3 regions of the Gottfriedia sp. NPDC057991 genome follow, and region 3 is predicted to be linked to each of the others. Evidence: predicted binding sites of a transcription regulator. Region 3 holds the regulator's gene; each other region holds the start of a gene.
The links. Region 3 encodes LexA, which represses DNA repair genes until DNA is damaged. Its sites were predicted from a motif close to CGAACATATGTTCG; they were not measured.
Positions count from the first base shown of each region.

Region 1: the regulator LexA is predicted to act here: its motif matches at 2,854-2,867, upstream of recA (recombinase RecA).
Region 2: the regulator LexA is predicted to act here: its motif matches at 1,992-2,005, upstream of ACFVR2_RS04100 (YqzH family protein).

Region 1 covers NZ_JBHVQN010000002.1:804,605-812,100, forward strand. Annotated here, with positions in the region: gene ACFVR2_RS11320 (helix-turn-helix domain-containing protein) at 1-762, shown strand, start outside; gene pgsA (CDP-diacylglycerol--glycerol-3-phosphate 3-phosphatidyltransferase) at 834-1,412, shown strand; gene ACFVR2_RS11330 (competence/damage-inducible protein A) at 1,436-2,695, shown strand; gene recA (recombinase RecA) at 2,945-3,988, shown strand; gene rny (ribonuclease Y) at 4,657-6,228, shown strand; gene ACFVR2_RS11345 (TIGR00282 family metallophosphoesterase) at 6,444-7,235, shown strand; gene spoVS (stage V sporulation protein SpoVS) at 7,362-7,496, shown strand, end outside.
Region 2 covers NZ_JBHVQN010000001.1:815,352-822,847, reverse strand. Annotated here, with positions in the region: gene ACFVR2_RS04110 (YolD-like family protein) at 1-208, opposite strand, end outside; gene ACFVR2_RS04105 (Y-family DNA polymerase) at 659-1,921, opposite strand; gene ACFVR2_RS04100 (YqzH family protein) at 2,084-2,278, shown strand; gene ACFVR2_RS04095 (DUF2653 family protein) at 2,325-2,624, opposite strand; gene ACFVR2_RS04090 (hypothetical protein) at 2,645-3,073, opposite strand; gene ACFVR2_RS04085 (metal-dependent hydrolase) at 3,150-3,752, opposite strand; gene tatC (twin-arginine translocase subunit TatC) at 4,087-4,815, shown strand; gene ACFVR2_RS04075 (hypothetical protein) at 4,871-5,188, opposite strand; gene ACFVR2_RS04070 (FtsB family cell division protein) at 5,480-5,869, opposite strand; gene ACFVR2_RS04065 (YojF family protein) at 6,297-6,641, shown strand; gene bshB2 (bacillithiol biosynthesis deacetylase BshB2) at 6,658-7,338, shown strand; gene ACFVR2_RS04055 (VOC family protein) at 7,428-7,496, shown strand, end outside.
Region 3 covers NZ_JBHVQN010000006.1:167,358-174,853, reverse strand. Annotated here, with positions in the region: gene tkt (transketolase) at 1-565, opposite strand, end outside; gene ACFVR2_RS19730 (DUF896 domain-containing protein) at 753-992, opposite strand; gene ACFVR2_RS19725 (YneB family resolvase-like protein) at 1,205-1,861, opposite strand; gene lexA (transcriptional repressor LexA) at 2,002-2,649, shown strand; gene ACFVR2_RS19715 (GyrI-like domain-containing protein) at 2,759-3,385, shown strand; gene ACFVR2_RS19710 (hypothetical protein) at 3,470-3,910, opposite strand; gene ACFVR2_RS19705 (GNAT family N-acetyltransferase) at 4,253-4,669, opposite strand; gene ACFVR2_RS19700 (peptidoglycan-binding domain-containing protein) at 4,725-5,354, opposite strand; gene ACFVR2_RS19695 (L,D-transpeptidase) at 5,552-5,887, shown strand; gene ACFVR2_RS19690 (glycoside hydrolase) at 6,002-7,496, opposite strand, start outside.

The DNA.
Region 1 (7,496 bases), on a different contig from region 3:
CCAGGGCAATTTTATGTTCGTGCATTTATTAGACAATATGCAGAAACAATTGGTGTTGACGTTTCTGGATTTCTAACTGAAAAGCCAGTGGTAGAGGAATCAACTGTGGCAAATACAGTAGAAGATGTAAAGCATGAGGAGCTCCCTAGTAGAGCATCGAAGCTTAAAGAACCATTAAACAATGTTAAGTCATCACGAATAATGGATTATTTACCAAGGATACTAGTAGCGATTCTGATCATTGGAATCTGCATTGCTATTTATATGATGTTCCCATCAAAAAATGATGAAAAATCTGCGGATACGAATCAATCTCAAACTAACTCTAATTCTGAAATTGAAAAACCAAAAAATAATGCGCTAGATCAGGCTAAAACTAATAATACGAAAAAAACAGAGAAACCTAAAAATGTAGTGACCGAGCAACCGCCAGCGCAAAAAATTACTGTTGACTCTGCAGCGGGTAAACGAACTACTATTTCTTTATCTGGTACGGATGTATTTAAATTAGAAGTAGTTGCAAATGGTGAAAGTTATGTGGATTTAAAAAATGCTGATGGAAAAATGTTCTATAGCGGAATTTTAAAACAAGGACAAACTCAAAACTACGACTTAACAGCAGAAAATGAAGTAACTGTAAATATTGGTGCTTCTAATAATGTTGAGCTACGAATTAACGATGAGGTATTTAAATATCCAGTTAGTCCAACAAATGCTGTTCACCAAAAGATTACGATTAAAAATTTAAAAATGAATCAATAGTCATCTTTAAGATGGCTTTTATTCATTTATTATAAATGTTTCATTTTTAGAAAGTTTTGGAGGGTTTTACCATGAATTTACCAAATAAGATCACAGTGTCAAGGGTTTGTCTAATTCCATTATTTATGATTGCCGTTTTAGTAGATTTTGGATGGGGAAAAGTTACATTAATTGGTGATTCGATACCAGTTAATCATTTAGTAGGAGCTGCAATTTTTATTATTGCCTCTGTTACTGATTTTATAGATGGATATTACGCAAGAAAATATAATTTAGTTACTAATTTTGGTAAGTTTCTAGATCCTCTTGCTGATAAATTACTTGTTTCTTCAGCCTTAATTATCTTAACTGATTTTCATTATGTTCCTGCGTGGATTACGATTGTCATTATAAGTAGAGAGTTTGCTGTAACTGGTTTACGAATGATTTTAGCTGGCTCTGGAGAAGTACATGCTGCTGCAATGCTAGGTAAAATTAAGACTTGGGCTCAAATAGTCGCGATTTCTGCATATTTTTTACATGACTTCCCATTGAATTTCTTACCATTTTCGATTGCAGATGTATCACTTTGGGTCGCATTATTCTTTACAGTATATTCTGGTTGGGATTATTTTTATAAAAATAGAGATGTTCTTCTTAAATCAATGTAATTAATAATATAGGGGGAAATGATATGAAGCGTGCTGAAATTATCGCAGTAGGTACTGAGCTACTTTTAGGTCAAATTGCAAATACAAATGCTCAATTTATAGCTAAACATTTATCTGCATTAGGATATCACCATCATTTCCAAACAGTTGTAGGAGACAATTCCGAACGACTTAAAAGTGCATTAGAAATTGCTTCATCAAGAAGTGATTTAATCATCTTAACTGGTGGACTTGGACCAACAAAGGATGATTTAACGAAAGAAGTTGTCGCAGAATTTGTTCAAGAGTCACTTGTTTATCATGATCAATCACTAGAGTATATTGAACAATATTTTATTAAAGTAAATCGACCAATGACTGAAAATAATAAAAAACAAGCATTAGTCATTAATAATGCACATGTTTTATTGAATAAAAACGGTATGGCACCTGGAATGTTTTATGAAGCGAAAGATAAACAATTTGTATTATTACCAGGACCACCTAAAGAAATGATTCCGATGGTTGAGAAAGAACTAATTCCTTATTTTTTAAAAGGAAAGGAAGCAAGTACGATTATTTCGAAAGAGCTTAAGTTTTTTGGCATAGGGGAATCGATTTTAGAAACTGAAATTCTTGATTTACTTGAAAATCAATCAAATCCAACAATTGCTCCTTTAGCGAGTGAGGGAGAAGTAATGCTTCGAGTTACTGCAAGTGCTAGTAATCAACAAGAGGCAGAAAAACTAATCGGACAAGCTGAAGAAAAAATACGTGAGCGTGTTGGGCAGTTTATATATGGTACAAATAATGAAAACTTATTTACAGTTTTATCAAGTAAGCTAAAAGATTTTAAGCTGACTATTTCTGCTGCTGAAAGTTTAACTGGAGGTTTATTCAGTAAAAGAGTGACAGATATTCCTGGTAACTCGTCCATTTTTAAAGGTAGTGTTGTTTGTTATTCTAATGAAATGAAACAAAAACTTTTAAATGTGCCATCAGACATTCTTAATAAGAATGGTGCAGTCAGTGCAGAGTGTGCAAAATCACTAGTTGAAAATATTCAAAGATTAACAGGAAGTAATATTTCAATTAGTTTTACTGGTGAAGCAGGACCGTCTACATTAGAAGATGTGCCGGTAGGGAAAGTATTTATCGGTATAAAAATTGGTGATTCTGATTCAATTGTAAAAGAGTTTCAATTCAGTGGCACTAGAGAACAAATAAGATTATCAAGTGTCAAAAATGGCGCGAACTTGTTGATTAAATTAATTAATTCAAGTTTTGAAAGTCAAGACTTATAAAATGAAATAGAATATTTTATAATATAAAAGCTCGGTTAACTTAGCCGAGTTTTTTAATTTTATAGTTTCGATATTCATAAAAATCTAGTTTTATAGACCGAAAAATACGAAACAAGCGTTTCTATTCTTTAAAAATTAAGTTTAAATACGAAAAATATCGAATAAACGTTCTATTATTTTGTTGGCAAACGAACAAAAAACAGTTATTATATAGTTAAGAGATAAATATGTCCTGTAGGAGGAATCTAAATGAGTGATCGTCAAGCTGCATTAGATATGGCTTTAAAACAAATCGAAAAACAATTCGGTAAAGGTTCAATAATGAAACTTGGAGAACAAACTGACCGCCAAATTTCAACTATTTCTAGTGGATCGTTAGCACTAGATGTAGCATTAGGTGTAGGTGGATATCCAAGAGGTCGAATTATCGAAGTATATGGTCCTGAAAGTTCAGGTAAAACAACTGTAGCATTACATGCAATCGCTGAAGTTCAAGCAAATGGAGGACAAGCGGCGTTTATAGATGCTGAGCATGCATTAGATCCGGTTTATGCTCAAAAATTAGGTGTAAATATTGATGAGTTATTATTATCTCAACCAGATACAGGTGAACAAGCACTTGAAATCGCTGAAGCATTAGTACGTAGTGGTGCAATTGATATTATCGTAATTGATTCAGTAGCTGCACTAGTTCCAAAAGCTGAAATTGAAGGTGACATGGGTGATGCTCACGTAGGTCTACAAGCACGATTAATGTCTCAAGCATTACGTAAACTTTCTGGTGCAATTAACAAGTCAAAAACGATCGCATTCTTCATTAACCAAATTCGTGAAAAAGTTGGGGTTATGTTTGGTAATCCTGAAACGACTCCAGGTGGACGTGCGTTAAAATTCTATTCTACAATTCGTTTAGAAGTACGTCGTGCTGAACAATTAAAACAAGGTAATGATATTGTGGGTAACAAAACAAAGATTAAAGTAGTTAAAAATAAAGTAGCACCACCATTTAGACAAGCAGAAGTAGACATTATGTATGGAGAAGGTATTTCTAAAGAAGGAGAAATTCTTGATATTGGATCTGATTTAGATATCGTTCTTAAGAGTGGAGCATGGTATTCTTACAATGAAGAGCGTCTTGGTCAAGGCCGTGAGAATGCTAAGCAATTCTTAAAAGAAAATAAAGAAATACGTGATACGATTAAAGAATCGATCCGTCTTCACCATGGTTTAGATAACCCTGTTACTGTAACAGAAACAGATGACGAAGAACAATTCTCTTTATTAAAAGAGTAATCATAGTTTAGTTTAAAACAGCAAAAAATGTGGGCGCTTATTAAAAGTGCCTACATTTTTTTTATTTTTAATTTCTTATTTCTTTGATTTTCTAAAAAGCAGTATTCATTGAGATTCAAATGGTTTTAAATGAAATATAGATAATAATTTCACGAAAATGAAAGAGTAGATTCAAATGGAAGGATTAACGACTCCTATAGGCAATGCGGAGCGAGCCCATAAGAACGACTATGAAGAGGAATATCAAGTCACTCATAGTATGTAGGTGTCCTGCATTGGAATCAGTCATATTTTTATGATCAGGACTTATCAAAAAAGCAGACAATAACTATATTCTTTTATATTTATAAGTAGTACTTCATATATGAAAAATTCTATCAATTTACTTACTAATCAGATCTTAATAAAAAATTTAATGAATAAAATTTAGATTCTAATGTATGAAATCTAGTAAAAATGTAATAAATATTGATAAATCAAGTAAGTAAGCGATTTACAAGGCTTGACATCATTTGGTAAGAGATTTAATATTTAAGTGTATATTCTAAAAAAATATTACTATTTTGTGAAAAATTGAATTGAAGTGTGCTGTATGTTGATGCAATTATTTATACAATATAACAGCCGACAAAAATGAAACTAACTAAATAGCAAGAGGAGGTGAAATCATGGGTGCAAATACTATAATTTTGATCATCTTCGCATTGCTTGCCACATTCGGAGTCGGTTATGCTGTCGGATTTTTTGTCCGTAAGTCCATTGCAGAAGCTAAAATAAATGGCGCAACTAATCATGCAAATCAAATTATTGAAGATGCAAAACGTGATTCAGAAACAATTAAAAAAGAAGCTTTATTGGAAGCAAAGGACGAAATTTTCAATATTCGTACAAATGCAGAAAACGAAATTCGAGACCGTCGTAGTGAACTACAAAAGTCAGAAAATCGTCTGATGCAAAAAGAAGAGAACTTAGATCGTAAAGATGATGGACTTTCAAAACGTGAGTCTGTTCTTGAAAGAAAAGAGGAATCTCTTGTTTTAAAACAACAGCAGATAGAAGAAATGGAAAGCAAGATAGAAGCATTAATTGCTGCTCAACAAGAAGAGTTAGAGAGAATTTCTAGCTTAAATCGTGAAGAAGCAAGACAATTAATACTTACTAAAGTCGAAAATGAATTATCCCATGAAACAGCAATACTAGTAAAAGAAACAGAAGCTCGAGCAAAAGAAGAAGCAGATAAGAAAGCAAAAGATATTTTATCATTAGCAATCCAGCGATGTGCTGCAGATCATGTTGCTGAAACAACTGTTTCAGTTGTAAATCTTCCAAATGATGAAATGAAAGGTCGTATTATTGGCCGTGAAGGACGAAATATACGTACTTTAGAAACGTTAACTGGTATAGATTTAATTATTGATGATACGCCTGAAGCTGTAATATTATCAGGTTTTGATCCAATTCGTCGTGAAACTGCACGAATTGCACTAGATAAATTAGTACAAGATGGTCGAATCCATCCTGCACGAATTGAAGAAATGGTTGAAAAATCAAGACGAGAAGTAGATGAGTACATACGTGAAGTCGGTGAACAAACTACTTTTGAAGTTGGTGTTCATGGAATTCACCCTGACTTAATTAAAATATTAGGTCGTCTGAAATTTAGAACTAGTTATGGTCAAAATGTGTTAAAGCATTCGATGGAAGTAGCGAACCTAGCTGGTCTTATGGCTGCTGAACTTGGTGAGGATACAAAACTTGCAAAACGTGCAGGTTTACTTCACGATATTGGTAAAGCAATTGACCATGAGGTAGAAGGAAGTCACGTTGAAATCGGTGTCGAATTAGCAACGAAATATAAAGAACATCCAGTAGTTATCAATAGTATTGCATCTCATCATGGAGATGCTGCGCCAACTTCAATTATTGCGGTTCTTGTAGCTGCTGCAGATGCATTATCTGCTGCTAGACCAGGAGCACGTAGCGAAACATTAGAAAACTATATCCGTCGTTTAGAAAAACTTGAAGAGATTTCTGAATCATACGAAGGTGTAGAAAAATCATTCGCTATTCAAGCAGGTCGTGAAGTACGCATTATGGTAAAACCAGATACAATTGATGATTTACAAGCTCATAGATTAGCGAGAGATATTAGAAAACGTATTGAAGATGAACTGGATTATCCAGGTCATATAAAAGTTACGGTTATTCGTGAAACTCGAGCTGTCGAGTATGCAAAATAAAGTGGTATATGCCACTTTATTTTCTTTTTTGTAACAAAATAAAGTAATTTTAAAAATAGCTCCAACTAAATACATATCTGAAATGAATCTTAGTTGAATGGCATAGATGAAAGATTCAGATTGTGCTAGTAATGGGGCTATTCGTATTTTTGGGTAATCTAAAAGTAAAATCAGTGCTGTGAATTAACAGTGGCAAGTTGGAAGGATGTAACGAAATGAGAATAATGTTTATAGGCGATGTAGTTGGTTCAAATGGTAGGACAATGGTAAAGGCTAATATTCAAGCTTTAAAAAGGAAATATAATCCATCAGTAACAATTATAAATGGTGAAAATGCAGCGCATGGTAAAGGAATAACGGAAAATATTTACCGAGAATTTTTAGAATTAGGCGCTCAAGCAGTAACACTTGGTAACCATGCATGGGATAAAAAGGATATTTTTGAATTTATTGATCAAGCAAAATACTTAGTTAGACCAGCTAATTTCCCTGAAGGTACACCTGGTAATGGATTAGTATTTTTAAATTTTAATGATGTTGAAATAGCTGTGATAAATTTACAAGGTAGAACATTTTTACCACCACTTGATTGTCCTTTTAAAAAAGCTGATGAGCTAATAAAAATCGCTAAAAAACGAACAAACATCATTTTTGTTGATTTTCATGCTGAAGCAACAAGTGAAAAAATTGCTATGGGCTGGTATTTGGATGGAAGAGTAACAGCGGTTGTTGGTACACATACACATGTCCAAACGGCTGATGAGCGAGTTTTACCTGCTGGTACAGCATTTATTACGGATGTTGGAATGACTGGTCCATATGATGGGATTCTAGGCGTTACAAAAGAAGCTGTTATTAAAAAATTCTTAACGAACTTACCAGTGAGATTCGAAGTAGATGAAGGTAGAGGTCAGCTAAGTGGTGTGATCATCGAATTAGACAAACAAACTGGTCTAGCAAAATCGATAAAAAGAATACAAATAAATGATGATCATCAAGAGCTATAACATCAATTAAAAGAATTGTGAAAATTTTTAAAAAACTTTTAAATATTTGCAGGAATAACTTCTTGTTATCGAGAATAGTTTTTATTGTACACAATAATAGCTTTGTAAGTACAAGGAGGATCAGGAATGGAAATATTAAAAGTTTCAGCAAAGTCAAACCCTAATTCTGTAGCAGGAGCACTTGCAGGTGTATTGAGAGAGCGTGGTACAGCGGAAATTCAAGCAATTGGTGCTGGCGCGTTAAACCAAGCTGTAAAAGCA
Region 2 (7,496 bases), on a different contig from region 3:
GGTGATAGTGATCTTTATAATAAGTAATTTGTACACTTTCATCTTCGTGAATTGCCTGTTGAAGATGACGGTTCATTTCCTCTAATAGTTGTTCATCTACATCTTTTTGTTGTTCATAATTTTGTGATACTTTCCAATCACGAAGCATTTTTACATGTTCTGGTAACATCATTGACGTCCATTTAATCGTGCCACGGTCACGAATCATCGGCATTCTTCTCCTTTTCTTCTCTTTTTACCTTAGGTAGAACTAGTGGCTTTCACTTGCAGGGCGGAAAAGGTCAAAAGGAAATTTTTTAACATAATCAGGCAAGAAGTCTCCTTCCTCAAGCGTGTGAAGGACTTTAGTCCAACGGTAGGTGGGAGATGAATTGCCTTTTTTCGACAGAAAAAACATATGGTTATATGCTATGATTTTCTTATGAATTGCTCTTTGATAAGTAGTTATATAAGGTTGAGTGGACAAATAAGACATAGTGCGAAAACCAAGCCCGTCACCCTTCCACTCGTAAAATAACTAAGGTAACGAAAGAACCTCCATTCGTTGGACATCTACCGCAGGAACTGTGGAAAGTAACGCTCGTGGAGATGAAAGGTTGCTTTCGTCATGGAATCGAGAAGCCCCCACTTCAAGCGTTAGCTATGTGGTGGGAGTGGTTCACCCTTTATGTCCACCTACTAGCTTGCTTCGGGCAAGTGCTGTTCCTCCTTCCGCATAAGAAACAGCCCAGAGGAGCGAAGATGATCCGTATTTTTTTCGGACTGCGTCCATCACATATCCTAAGTTACGCTTTTGAGGTTTTTTCTGGTCAAACAAATTTAACTGCATGATTTCGTCACTTACAATATTCGAAAGAGAAATGAGAATTTGCCGAACTGTCTTCCCTTCATAATATCGATCAAATAATTTTGTACAGATTTCATACAAATCCGAAGTAATATTTGTAGGTTCATCCATTGTAAAAGCATGGGAAAATCCTCCGCCGAATTCTTCACGACTATATCCAATTCCTAATGTAATCGTACGTCCTGCCTTCTTAGCATTACGAGTTCGACGTGCAACCTCTTCACACATTTCACGAATAACAAACTTAATTTCTTCGACTTTCGTATAATCTCTCATTAATATTTGGCTTTTACCAAAACTAATCTGTCCATTCATTATTGGCGCACCTAGCTCAGACAAATCTACTCCCCACGCATGATGATATAGTTGATTTCCCATCACTCCGAATTTCTTCTCCAGCAAATGAAGAGGATATTTGGCTAGCTGTCCTACTGTAAAAATACCCATTGTATTTAAAGTTCGTTCGGTTCTTTTACCAATTCCCCACATTTCACTAAGAGGACTCACCTGCCATAGTTTTTTTTCTACATCCTCATATGTCCACTCCGCTATCCCATCTTTTTTTCCTTCTAAATCTAAGCAGAGCTTCGACAAAAGCATGTTCGGTCCAATCCCAATCGAACAAGGTAATTGAAATCGCGCCATAATCTCAGTACGAATTTTTTCGGCAATCTCCCATGCATCACCCCATAATCTCTTCACTCCATCCACCTTTAAAAAACATTCATCAACACTGTATACATGTAAATCCTCTAAGGGTGCAAATTCATTTAATAACTTTACTATGTTTGTTGAGATTTCTAGATATTTTGACATTGAAGGATTTACAATTTTAATTCGCGGATCTTTTGGTATTTCAAAAACCCTTGATCCTGTTTTAATCCCAAATTCCTTTTTTAATCGTGGGGAAGCTGCAAGTACGATACTTCCTTCTCTCTCCACATCTCCAACAACTGCTAAATAACATTCTAATGGATCTAATTCGAGCATGACCGCAGAACAACTTGCATAAAAGCTCTTCATATCGATGCATAATATCCGATGATGTGGTAACTCTTCATAACAAATGCTCATACATATCACTCCGATTTTCCAAAAAATAGCAGAACTAATGTTCTTATTTTTATTATAAACATATATTAAACGAATATACGTTCGATTTCAATAAAATTTTTTCATTAGGAACAATACAAAATTTTAGCTATACTAAAATTAGCTTAAGGGAGGAAACTAAAAGTGGATGGACAGTTTGTAAAGCAGATGATTAAACGAGCGTTAATGCAATATAGAGGAGAACACGAACAGTGGATTACAGCTGATATGCTAGATAAACTGTACGATCAAATCGTTACCGAACAATTAAATGATGATCGTGAATTATATGAATTAGTACAAGATATTGTTTACGAATACGTATCGAATTATGCCTAAGCAATCGAAAAAACCCGAGAAAGAACGTCTAGTTCTCTCTCGGGTTTTATGAATAGATAAATGATATTTCACTCGTAATTCCATCTTCTTCATCAAAACCAATAATGATTTCCATTGCATAGGATGAAAAACGATGAATCTCTTCTAAGTAAAAACCAATTGCGTCTGATATTTGTTGCTCATCATACAATACGTTCCGATGATTGGCCGAAACTTGACAGCTTACCCCAGCATCTTCATCAAATTGAAACTCAATTTGCACACTTTCTGGGCGTATTCCTTCTAAATCAGCCGCATATACACAAATTGCATTGGCAACATCTTGTTCAGCAAAATAGATTTTCACAAGTCACCTCGAGGGGAAAATTAATATCGGTTTCTACGAAAGATTTTCTTAATAAACCAAATAATCACGACTATTACTAAAAAATCTAATAGTAATCCAAAAAATGAAAAACCAAAGTGCTGACCACCATAGTAGCCACCAAACGGGTTTAGCATCGAGCCAAAAAGAGAGCCTAACCCAAATGCACCTGCATACCCTAAAAAATTCCTTCCAGGACTTCTATAAGATCGATAACTAGACCTAGGTGCTGTTGGTCGATAACTTCTATTAGAACGATACGATCTCCTAATTGCAAGATGCGTTGATGGTTGTTTGCTAGAAACAAAGGAATTAGTATTCACCTTAATACGTTGATGGCTATATGAATGACTACTTGCATCAACCGGGATTGACAAAGCAAGCATAAAAAACAAAATCCACATTGATATTAGAGAATTTATTTTTTTCAATATTGACCCCTCTTTCATCATCACATCTTTCTTAGTATGGATTATTTTAATAAAAAAATGTGATAATTAAAGAGGTCTATAACCACTTAATACTTTGTTTTGTAAACAACTGATCCGCTAATAGGTGAGAAAAATAACCGACTGTACCAGCTAACCATAATCCATTTATCATTAAGTCTTTTTGCAGCAAATAACAAATTCCACACCAAAAAGCTAAAAAGTAAAGGGAATGAGTTGGTCCACGATGCTTTAATCTCGAAGAAACAGCGACAAATAATCCAAGCGCAAAGATTGACCAATAACCATAAAAGAAAAACCAACCAATAACCGCAATTAATATGCCTGTTAACATTAATATTGTTTTTAAATTCCGTAACCAGCTAACACAAACTATAAATAATATGAGAATACCTACTGCATAAATCCATGATCCAGAATAAATTAACTTCCCCGTTTTCACAACAATAAATAATGTAACTGCTAAAAATAACAAGCTGAAAAGAACTTTTAGCGGCATTGAAACTTTTTTTGTTAATGAACTATTATGATGATCTAAATCAGGAGCCAAACTACTGATTGCACCAACTATAAGTGGGACGGTCATAGAATCATTTTTTGTTGCATACATTGTGACACCAGTTGCAAATAATCCTACTATTACATGACTTTTTCCATCCAAAACACATACCTTCCTTATCCTTCATACTCATACTTTTATTATAGTCGGATAAGGTTAGTTTTCATATGAATATATTAGCAAATGATGGTAATTTAAGAATAATTAATGTCTTTATATTCATTGACGATTGTTCTTTTTTCTGACAAAATATAGGAAGCTCAATATTATAGAAAACTAGTCGATTTGCGAGCCTTTTAGGCGAAGACTAAAGACGTAGTTTCACTTACACTTTATACCTAGAATTGGCTACTACATCAGGTAATCGACATCGCTAGCCATTTTATACTTTTTAAAGTGTAATAAAATACTTTCACAGTTTGCTTTGGGGGAAATTATGCAAGAAAAAGAAATGAGTGTCATTGACCATTTAGATGAGCTTCGAAATCGAATAATAAAAGTTATTGTTGCATTCGTTATTTTTTTAGGGATTGGATTATATTATACGAAAGCCATATTCAATTTCCTTGTTCAAGATTTGCATGGAAAGCTTCTAGCGCTTGGTCCAAGTGATGTCCTTTGGATTTATCTAATGATTGGTGGAGTGTTCGCAATCGCGTGTAGTATCCCTGTCATAGCTTACCAAATATGGGCGTTTGTAAAGCCAGCCTTGCATGTAAAAGAACGAAAAAGCACAATGCTTTACATACCAGCTTTATTCATATTGTTCGTTTGTGGATTAGCATTTGGCTATTATTTCATCTTTCCAAACGTTTTAAAATTTTTACAGGACATCGGAGAAGACTTAGTAACAGTTACATTCACAGCTGAACGCTATTTTAGCTTCTTATTTAACTTAGTTGTTCCTTTTGCGTTTTTCTTTGATTTACCAGTCATAATACTATTTTTAACAAGTATCGGAATCGTATCACCAGCATTTTTAAGAAAATCTCGACGATTTGCATATTTTATCCTTATTATTATCGGAACAGCAATTTCACCGCCTGATTTTGTATCTGATATGATGACAAGCTTACCACTGTTAGTTATATACGAATTAAGTATTCTTGTTTCATCAATTGCATATAGAAGACGTATTAAACGCCTACAACATGAATCAGAATAAAAAACAAAAAATGGACAGCAATTAGCATGCTTGTCCATTTTTTTTCGACTATTCCTCATAATAAAATATGTGATGTATACAAAGTAACAACCAAACCTGAAAAACTATAAATTAACGATGCTTTAATAGCAATTTTTCTTTGAAAATCTTTATGTAAATCATTAAATTCTAATCCAGCAGCACGCAACCATTGATACTGCTGCAGGGGAGTATAACTTACTTTTTTAGCTGTTTTCCAATAAAGGAAGACCGTCGTAACGAATCCTACCATAATAGCAATATTACTAGCCGATGAATCCGAGAGAACACTAACAAGGAACGTCAAAATTACTTGTACAATTAAAATAGCAAAAACGTAAATGAACTTTTTCATGTTAATCCTCCTTATTTAAGCTTATTTAAATTATATCAAAGATGCATTTTTCAGAATAGTAAAAATTTTGTAGAAATCATGGGTAATTAGAACTAAATAGACAACAAAAGGATAAGAGAATGAGTCTGTTTATAAGAGAAACATTTAAAAGATACTAAAAATCCCTATTCCCTTCTTCCTATTTAAGTTCGTACGTTCGAATTTAAACTTGAATAAAACGAACATTAGTTCTATAATGAATCTAGAAAAAAGATTCCCACATATATGAGAATCTTTTAGTTTAATTAGTTGTTAGTTTGAGCTGATATCATCTTTCGATTTCGGCACGATGATGATTGTTTCTCCTTTTTTAGAGAACATGTATTGATCACGAGCATAGTTTGCTATGAAATCCGGATCATTTAATAGTCTAATCTGTCTGTTTAAATCTTTTTCAGTTTTAGCCACTTTCTTTTGTTCGACATGTAATGTTGAAAGTTCATGTTGCTTTTCCGAAGCGATCTTGTTTTGACTAAACATATATATTCCAGACACGACAATGAAAGACAAAAATAATATTGTCAAAATGATTCGATGGATTCTTATTGTTTTTCTTTTTTGAGTTTGCGGAAATTGATTACGAGAAGGCTTGTTTAATTCTTCTCTTTGTGGATTATATAATTTTCGCGCTTCTGCCTTCACGTTAAAAACCTCCCTTTAAAAATATTATTCTACTCTAGTTTAACAATTAATATCTTTTTAGAAAAGAAAAAAAAGGTAAAACAAGTAAAAATTTGACTATTTTACACAAAAACTCGTCTTTTTTGTCGAGTTCTCGTCAAGTATATTACCAATAAAAAGATACCATTAATTACCTTAATTTCTTATTTTTTGAATATTTTAAATTTTTTTAACAAAAGTGGTTGACGAATATTTTCCCATCATGTATATTAAATATAAATTAACTGAATATTTAAACAGTTAAATTTTAGTAATCATGTTATACACATCCCCCCAATCCCTATCACCCAATTAGATAGGGATCTTTTTATGTTCAAAATCACAAGCCAACAAATTACCAATTTAGGGAAAGTTGGATTATAATACTTTTTAAAGGAGGTACGAGAAAATGCAAAAATTAGAAATTGGTGCTGCCCAAGACGCACTTCAAAATTATATAAATCAAACAGTCTATTTACATTTAGAAACTACAAATGGTGCATATGCTAATCACTTTAATGAAAAAGTAATGACAGTAAATGCCTTTATCAGAAATACAAAAGTAGTCATTAGCCGTGCTACAATCACAGGCAAATACCCATACCGTGTCGGATTAAAGCTTGAAGAAGGCTGGGTTGTAGCAGAAGGATTAACGGATTTTGAAGTTGATGACCAAGGTCGCCTCCTACTAGCAGGTCATAATGAGGATGGAAAGCTAGCAATCGCAATACATTTAAGCTATACGCCATTTTAAGAGAGGAGCACTAAAAATGAGTCAAAAACAAGAAAAAGTATTACTTGTGTTCCCTCACCCTGATGATGAAGCTTTTGGGGCTGCTGGAACGATTTCTAAATTTACAAATAAGGGGATTCCGGTTACATACGCTTGTTTAACTTTAGGAGAAATGGGACGAAATATGGGAAATCCATTTTTCGCAACAAGAGAATCACTTCCTACAATACGTAAAAACGAATTAATCGACGCTTGTAGAGAAATGGGAATCCAAGATTTAAGAATGCTAGGATTCCATGATAAAACAATTGAATTCGAAAACCCTGAGGATGTAATTAATCCAATAAAGGAAATCATCGACGAGATTCAGCCAACATTATTAATTACTTTTTATCCAGAACATGGTGTCCACCCAGACCATGATGCAACTGCAAGAGCAGCTGTTGAAGCAGTTCGACGAATGGATGAAGAAGATCGTCCAACAGTATGGTGTATTGCAATTACAAAAGAACGCTTTGAAGTTTTAGGGAAACCAGATATCGTGAATGATGTAATGGATGTAGCAACCCAGAAACTAAGAACAATGAAAGCACATCGTTCTCAAACAGAAGCGATGCTAAAAGACGTTGTAAAAATCGAAAAATTTGAGGATATACCTGATGATCGATTAAAATCATTTTTTGCGAAGGAATCGTTCTATACTTATCAGTTTGAATAAGAACTTGTCAAAACCAATGTAAGAAGGTAAAAACCATATACATGTAGAAAGAAAAAAATAGAGATTAAACTATTCTGGAGGTTAATGAAATGTTGAAAATGAGGTATTTAATTTTATATGTTTCAAGTCTTGAAAAATCTCTTACTTTCTATACCGAG
Region 3 (7,496 bases):
TATCATTTGAATCATAAAGAACTACTAAGCGTCCTAATTGTAAATGTCCCGCTAATGAAGCTGCCTCTGCTGAAACACCTTCCATTAAATCACCATCACCACAAATTGAGTATGTAAAGTGGTCAACTACATTTAAATCTTCTTTATTATATGTACCTGCTAAATGACGCTCTGCTAAAGCCATCCCAACAGCCATCGCAATACCTTGTCCTAGAGGACCTGTTGTTGCTTCAACACCGTGTGTATGTCCAAATTCAGGATGTCCTGGAGTGTTGCTTCCCCATTGACGGAAGTTTTTAATATCTTCAATTGATACTTCGTAGCCTGATAAATGTAGCATGCTATATAGTAACATTGAACCATGGCCTGCTGATAACACAAATCGGTCTCTGTTAAACCATTTTGAATTTTTTGGGTTATGATTCATAAATTTTGCAAACAATGCATATGCCATCGGTGCAGCGCCCATTGGCATTCCTGGGTGACCAGAATTTGATTTCTCGATTGCATCAATTGATAATGTACGAATCGTATTAATTGCTAATTGTTCAATATTATTAGACATAAATTTCGCTCCTTTAGCTTATTCACAAATATTATCATATAATTTACCATGATTTATTACAATAACTAACACTTAGTTTTGACATTTTTAACAAATTATTTCCAAGAAATAGAAAAAAGCAGAATATTCTTCTGCTTTTATCTGTTATTATTTACAAAATATAAAATTTTATATTGTTAAAACGTTTTTAATGTAAGTTTTTTTTACGCATTGCTTTTTCATATTTTAACTTTGCAGGTGTAATATCGTTCCCTTTTTCATCAACAATTTTAATTGAAGTTAATTCATCTACCATACGAGAACGAAAATCTGCTAAATATTCTTTTCTTAATTGATCTTGTTCAACCTTCTCTTCAGGACTTAACCCTACTTCTTTTGCCTTTTTTGATAATTCATTTATTCTATCTAAAGTTTTTTTAGTAACCATTAGTAACCTCTCCTTTATTTGTATCTTATCTATTCATTGTTAGTTCCATCACTTTGATAATCAGATGATTAAATAGATGTCTTTCTTTGCGAAAAGTCTGATGAGGTGCGGAGTAAAGTGCACCGCCTTTAGCAGGCTATACAACGAAGAAAGCGATCTTTTGTTAGAGTCTGATATTCTATTCAATGTATCTCATCTTACAATAAATTGCATTAGCTTTCAATATTGGAGATTTCTTTCATATATTCATTATATCTTCTATTGACGGTTGCCTTAGAAACGTTATAACCAAATCCTTTTAAGGTAGCTGCAATTTCTTCAAATGTTAGGTCGTTTTGACGTAATCTTACAATTTCAGAAATCGGTAATTCCATCTTATCTCTACCACCAGCATTTACACTACCTTCTAAGTTTTTTTGAGGCTTATACCCGTTTTCAACCGCCTTTCTCATACCTCTTTTTATTTTCATATTATGAATTTTCCGTTGATATTCCTCTACAATACTTAAAATTTCTAAAACCATTTCATCGCTTTCACTTAATTGGAATTGTCCATTTTGAGAAGAGGTAAATAATTTTATCCCTTCCCTTTTTAAAAAATGCAATAAAGCGATTCTTGCATGCCCTCTACCTAATCGTGTTTCATCTTGTATTAACAATGCATCAACTTGGTGCTCTTTTATAATTTGAAACAACTGGAAAAGTCCTTCTCTTTCTACTTCATATCCACTGGCCTGTTCGCCTATTGTTTCTAGAATACACATTCCCATCCGCTCACCTAATTCGGTTAGTTCACTCATTTGTCTATTTAATGATGTTTCTTGTGAATCCTTTGCTGTACTTACTCTCGCGTAAATTATTGCATTCATTAACTGTTCCCTCCATACGAACACGAAAACTACTTTAATAAAAAATAGAACTAACGTTTGTATATCATATCCTATCATGATATAATGAAAAAAATAAAGAGGAACGTATTATCTACTTTATAGGCAAGGGGGAAATTCGAATGAACAAACTATCGAAAAGGCAAGCAGAAATTTTAGCTTATATTAAAGACGAAGTAAAAATTAAAGGTTATCCACCTTCAGTTCGAGAGATTGCTGAGGCTGTTGGTTTAGCTTCAAGCTCTACAGTACATGGTCATTTAGAGAGACTAGAACAAAAAGGCTATATTCGAAGAGACCCTACTAAACCGCGTGCAATCGAGATTCTTGGCGATACAGCTACGGTTGTGAATGAAGTACAAGCATCATACTCTGAAATCCATAACGATATTATTAACATTCCTGTAATCGGTAAAGTAACTGCAGGTATTCCAATTACTGCAGTCGAAAACGTAGAAGAATATTTTCCTTTACCGACATCTGTCGCTCCATCTAACGAACAAGTTTTTATGTTACGAGTAGAAGGAGAAAGTATGATCAATGCCGGTATTTTGAATGGCGATCTTGTAATCGTTAAAAAACAATTCACTGCTGAAAATGGAGAAATTGTTGTTGCCATGACTGAAGATAGTGAAGCTACAGTAAAGCGCTTTTATAAAGAAAGCGACCATTTTAGACTTCAACCTGAAAATGATGCCCTGTTTCCAATTTTATTAAAACAAGTATCAATTTTAGGAAAAGTAATAGGAGTTTATCGTACATATCATTAAACCTTTTGAGAGCAATGACATATTTATGTGATTGCTTTTTGTTTTTAACAAGCATATAGTCAAAACAAAATCAACCACACTAACTTATAAATTTAAGGGAGTTTTTTTAGTGAGTAAACTCGAGTGGAGAAAAAGTTTAAAAGAAATTTATTTACCAAAAAGTAAGCCTAGTAAAATTAAAATACCAAACTTTAAATATATAACGATTGAAGGCAAAGGCAATCCAAATAATGAAGTATTTAAAGAAAATGTCGAAGCGCTTTATTCTTTAGCTTATGCAATTAAAATGTTGCCTAAAAAAGGCATTGTTCCAGAAGGATACATTGATTACACAGTCTTCCCTCTTGAAGGGGTTTGGGATTTAGATGAAGAAGGTCGAAAACTAGACTATTTAAATAAAGAACATCTTTTATATAAATTAATGATTAGACAACCTGACTTTGTTACAGAAGATTTAACCTACATCATTTTAGATCAACTTAAACAAAAAAAGAAAAATCCACTGTTAGCAAACGTAAAATTTGAATCGATTACAGAAGGCTTATGTGTTCAAACGATGCATATCGGAAGTTATGATGACGAGCCACGAACTTTTAAATTAATGGAAGAGTTCTGCAAAGAGAATCATCTACAAAGAGTTCAAAAAACACATAAAGAAATCTATATTTCTGATGCAAGAAAAACTCAACCTGATAAATTGAAAACTGTTTTAAGGTTTCAAGTGGAAGAACGATAGACAAAATAAAAGAGCTTGGATTTTCCAAGCTCTAGACTTACTATTAGATACCTGTAACATATCACGTTTAAATTAATCAGTTTATCATTCACTATAACTTTCAAAACTCTTCTCTAAATCATCTCTAAACGCAATTGCTAAATAATTATCAATTATATTTCTAGTAATAGGTGATTGAAATACTTGACTCTTATACGCCCCACCATCATATTCAATTATATCAATCTTATTTTCAACCTGTTCATTTTGCACTTCATCAAAATATTTAATACTAACTACTACCCCAGAGTCATCAATCGTAATCAATAACTCTCTTTCATTTAATAAGACCTCAATCACACTATCTTTATCGATCATAATATCAAATTCACCATTCGAAACTTCGATTTCCTTTTTTAAAGACTCCTTTAAATCTACAAAATAAGATTCAAATTTTTCACACATCTTACTGTATGCCATATTTTCTGTAACAGTATCTTTATATATTGCTTTTGTTTTTAAGATGAATTCCCTTTTAAAATCCATATTTCCACTCCTTGTAATGATATAATTGGAGCATTTATATATTATTACTATTCATCATGTATTGAAAAATAGAATAACAGGAAGAATGTATTTAGAATTTTTTTAAACTGATTAGCCTAAAGTAACAAACTAATCATTCCATCAGGACTTTTTACACACTTTTTCGTATTTATTGTAAATAAGATTACACTTTTTAAATTAATCTATGAAAAGGTAGTAAGTTTGAGAATCGGATGAGATTAAATTGGTATTGAAGATGGGTATTTGGAAGTGGCTATTGATATTTGGGGTAATAAAATTATTTTTATTCTTCTTCAAAAAATTAAATGCCGAAAATATCGTTTAATCTATTAATTTAACATAAATAATTTCAGGATCCCCTTCATCCAAATTATCGATAAATCCACTTTCAATATATCCTAAAGATTGAAATACTTTTTGCATTTGGATATTTGATCTATTTGTAGATGAAAATAATTTCTTTTCTGAAAAAACTTCAACATATTTCATGAGATTTTTTGCTATACCAAGCCTCCTCATGTTTGGTGAAACAATTATTAAATCAATAAATAAATGGCCAAAGAAAAATTTATGAAAAATCATAAAACCTACTATACTTCCATTCAATTCACAAACTATGCATCGATTTTCTTTAATTGATAGTTTAATTTGATTTTCCCTCATTCGACTTTCAATAATTTGTGAATCCAGAATTACGACCGATTCACAATCATTTAGATCCGCATTTCTAATTTCCACTTACGTTCTCCTTTTCTTAAAGATAGTTATAGTTAACCTTTTCTATAAAATACTTTTAAACCCTTTTATGTATTATGTTAATACTAATAAACCTGTATTTAAAATCATACAGGTTCACTCTTTGAAATTCTTTAACTGCTTTTTCAGTTAGGATTCCGAAAATCCCATCCACTTTAACGCCTATTTTTTCTTGAATTTTCTTTACTTGCACTCCCCTCGAACCTTTTTTTAAGATTCCCTTATAAGGATCTAACTCAATTTGAATAATCCTTTTATATAATCCATTTTTAATATTTGCATTATTTACAGAGATAAGCACATCTGCATAATTAGGAGCTACTGCCCAACCTGCTGCAGCAATCGCATTAAATTGCTCATTAGCAGTTTTGTAAGTTTTAACTTTACTGTACCGTGGATGACTTAAAATAAAATCAACATAGCCTTGAACTGGATCATTATATTTTATATAATATCCACCTTCATTTTTAGGTCTAGCTGTTCCTCTACTACTAAGAGGTAAACCTGGATACCACGTTTGACCTGCGATATTGTTATTTTTCTTAAAATTTTTAGACGTAAAATGTGCTGTTTCTACTTGCCATTGAGTATAAATCACTTCAGTTAACCAGCCAATTTTTTTTGAAACTTCTTGGGCAAATTGAAAATATTTAATTGTATTAGACATTATAGACTAATCCTCTCCTTAAAATGCTTGTCCTATAGCGTATTCGTTTGCTCCAATCTTGGTTCTAAGGAAATAGTAGAAAAGGTATGGAAACTGTCTATTTTTCTATTTAAAAATACATATATTTTATTACTCCTCTTGTATTTAACAACTATTAAAGTTTCTTCATAGGATAGTTAAAAACCGGAGCTGATAAAATGACTAATTGGATCTATATTTCTACATCAAACCGTCAGCTAAAACTTTTCGACGGCAATACTCTGCTTAAAACTTACCCAATCGGTGTAGGAAAAATGCTTACTCCTACTCCTACAGGAACTTATACAATTATTAATAAAGATCCAAATCCTGGTGGACCTTTTGGGGTACTATGGATGGGACTATCAGCTCCACATTACGGAATTCATGGAACTGATAATCCTGCAACAATTGGCCACTTTGTTTCACATGGTTGTATTCGAATGTACAATAAGGATGTTCTTGAGTTATCTTCGATGGTTCCAATTGGTACCGGTGTCGTTATTCATCAATAAACAACAAAGGGTTGTTTAAAAAAACACCTAAAAATACAAGAGCTGTAAAACTTGTAGTTTTAGGTGTTTTTTAGTTTTGTTTATAAAACCTAGTCTGGAGAACTGCCTTATTCTTTAATTGTTAGGACTAAATACAATCCTTTGATTCCCTTCATATATAATAGCTGTCTTTGCTAGGATCATCTCATTTCGGTAATTGAAATTTTTATCCGAAAAGTTAACAATAACTTTGAGATCTTTACCGAATTCAGTTGATTGAACAGTTCGATCCTTTGTAAGGATTTTATAATTTGTCATTTCTTTTTGTACTGCTTTTTCATGAAATGGTGACCATATTTTTAAATATGATGTTATCATCTTTTTATTTTTCTCCCACTCTTTTGAATCAAGATGATACAAAGGAGGAACATTATATAGTATTTCATAGAGCATCCGATTTGTTATTTCATCTTGTATTTTTAAGCTACCAAATTCCCAATGATGAGTAGTGATTACTGAATTATTATATACTAATTTATACATTGGTACTGTATACGTTGGACTCAAATATACTTCACTATAAAGCTCTTTAATCGGTACTTGCTTACTATATCTTTCTGGAATATCGTTCCTAGGAGACCAATATCCGCCCACATAGTACTTACTTTGTTTATTTGTTCGCATATCAGCATCACTCCATTGAATCACAGGTGTTTCAATACCATGAGCAAATGCGATCGTTTTACTTGCGAAGTCATTACCACCTTCAGAGCCTACTATCATGTTTTTCTTCGTTGCAATATAATTCATTCGATTTAATCGAGCTGCTAAATCTTGTTTCTGTGTAATCGGGTGAGCTTTTGTATAGTCATCATAAATTTCTCCTGTTGCATCACAATCGATGAACCATGTATTAAAATCAATTCCACTTTGTAATATAGCACCTACACGTTGTTTAACACTTGGTAAAGATAAAGTTGGATTAAGTTTCCTTCCCCTACCTAAAAATCCTTTTATTTTTTCATTATTTTTATTAGTAATTGTTGCACTTTCATAAAGTCCTTTATCTTCAAATGACGCTGTATTCCAATCTATTGATGCATTCTTTTGAATTGAATGGTATGAATCATAAGGTCCGATTAAATAGCCTAGTTTGTTTGCTTGTTTAACCATTACTGGATTCATTAATCCATTTGCCCAGTTAGGAAGACCAATCCAAGCTTTTTTAATACCAGACTTATATAAATCATTTACTAAATCAATCGAATCATTTTTTGCCCACTTACTTATCGGGTCTATTGAAGCCCCTAGAGAAACTTTTAAAAGATGCTTATTTAATGTATACAATTCTTGCTCACTTAGCTTACTGATCCCCTTATTAATTAATTTATTTGATTCATCATCTAACTTGGTGAAAATTGATTTATTATAAAATTGCTTTAATTTAACAACACTATTTAAGGCTTTTAATAGACTGTTTTTTTGGTAATTATCAAGATAGGTTTGTTCTTTTGCATTATTAAGTACATTCCTATACTCATCAACTTCTTCTGGATAATGCTCTTTCATTAGCGTCAAAGTCCATTGGAAGAATTCACTATCTAATTCCTTTTGAAATAAATGCCAATTT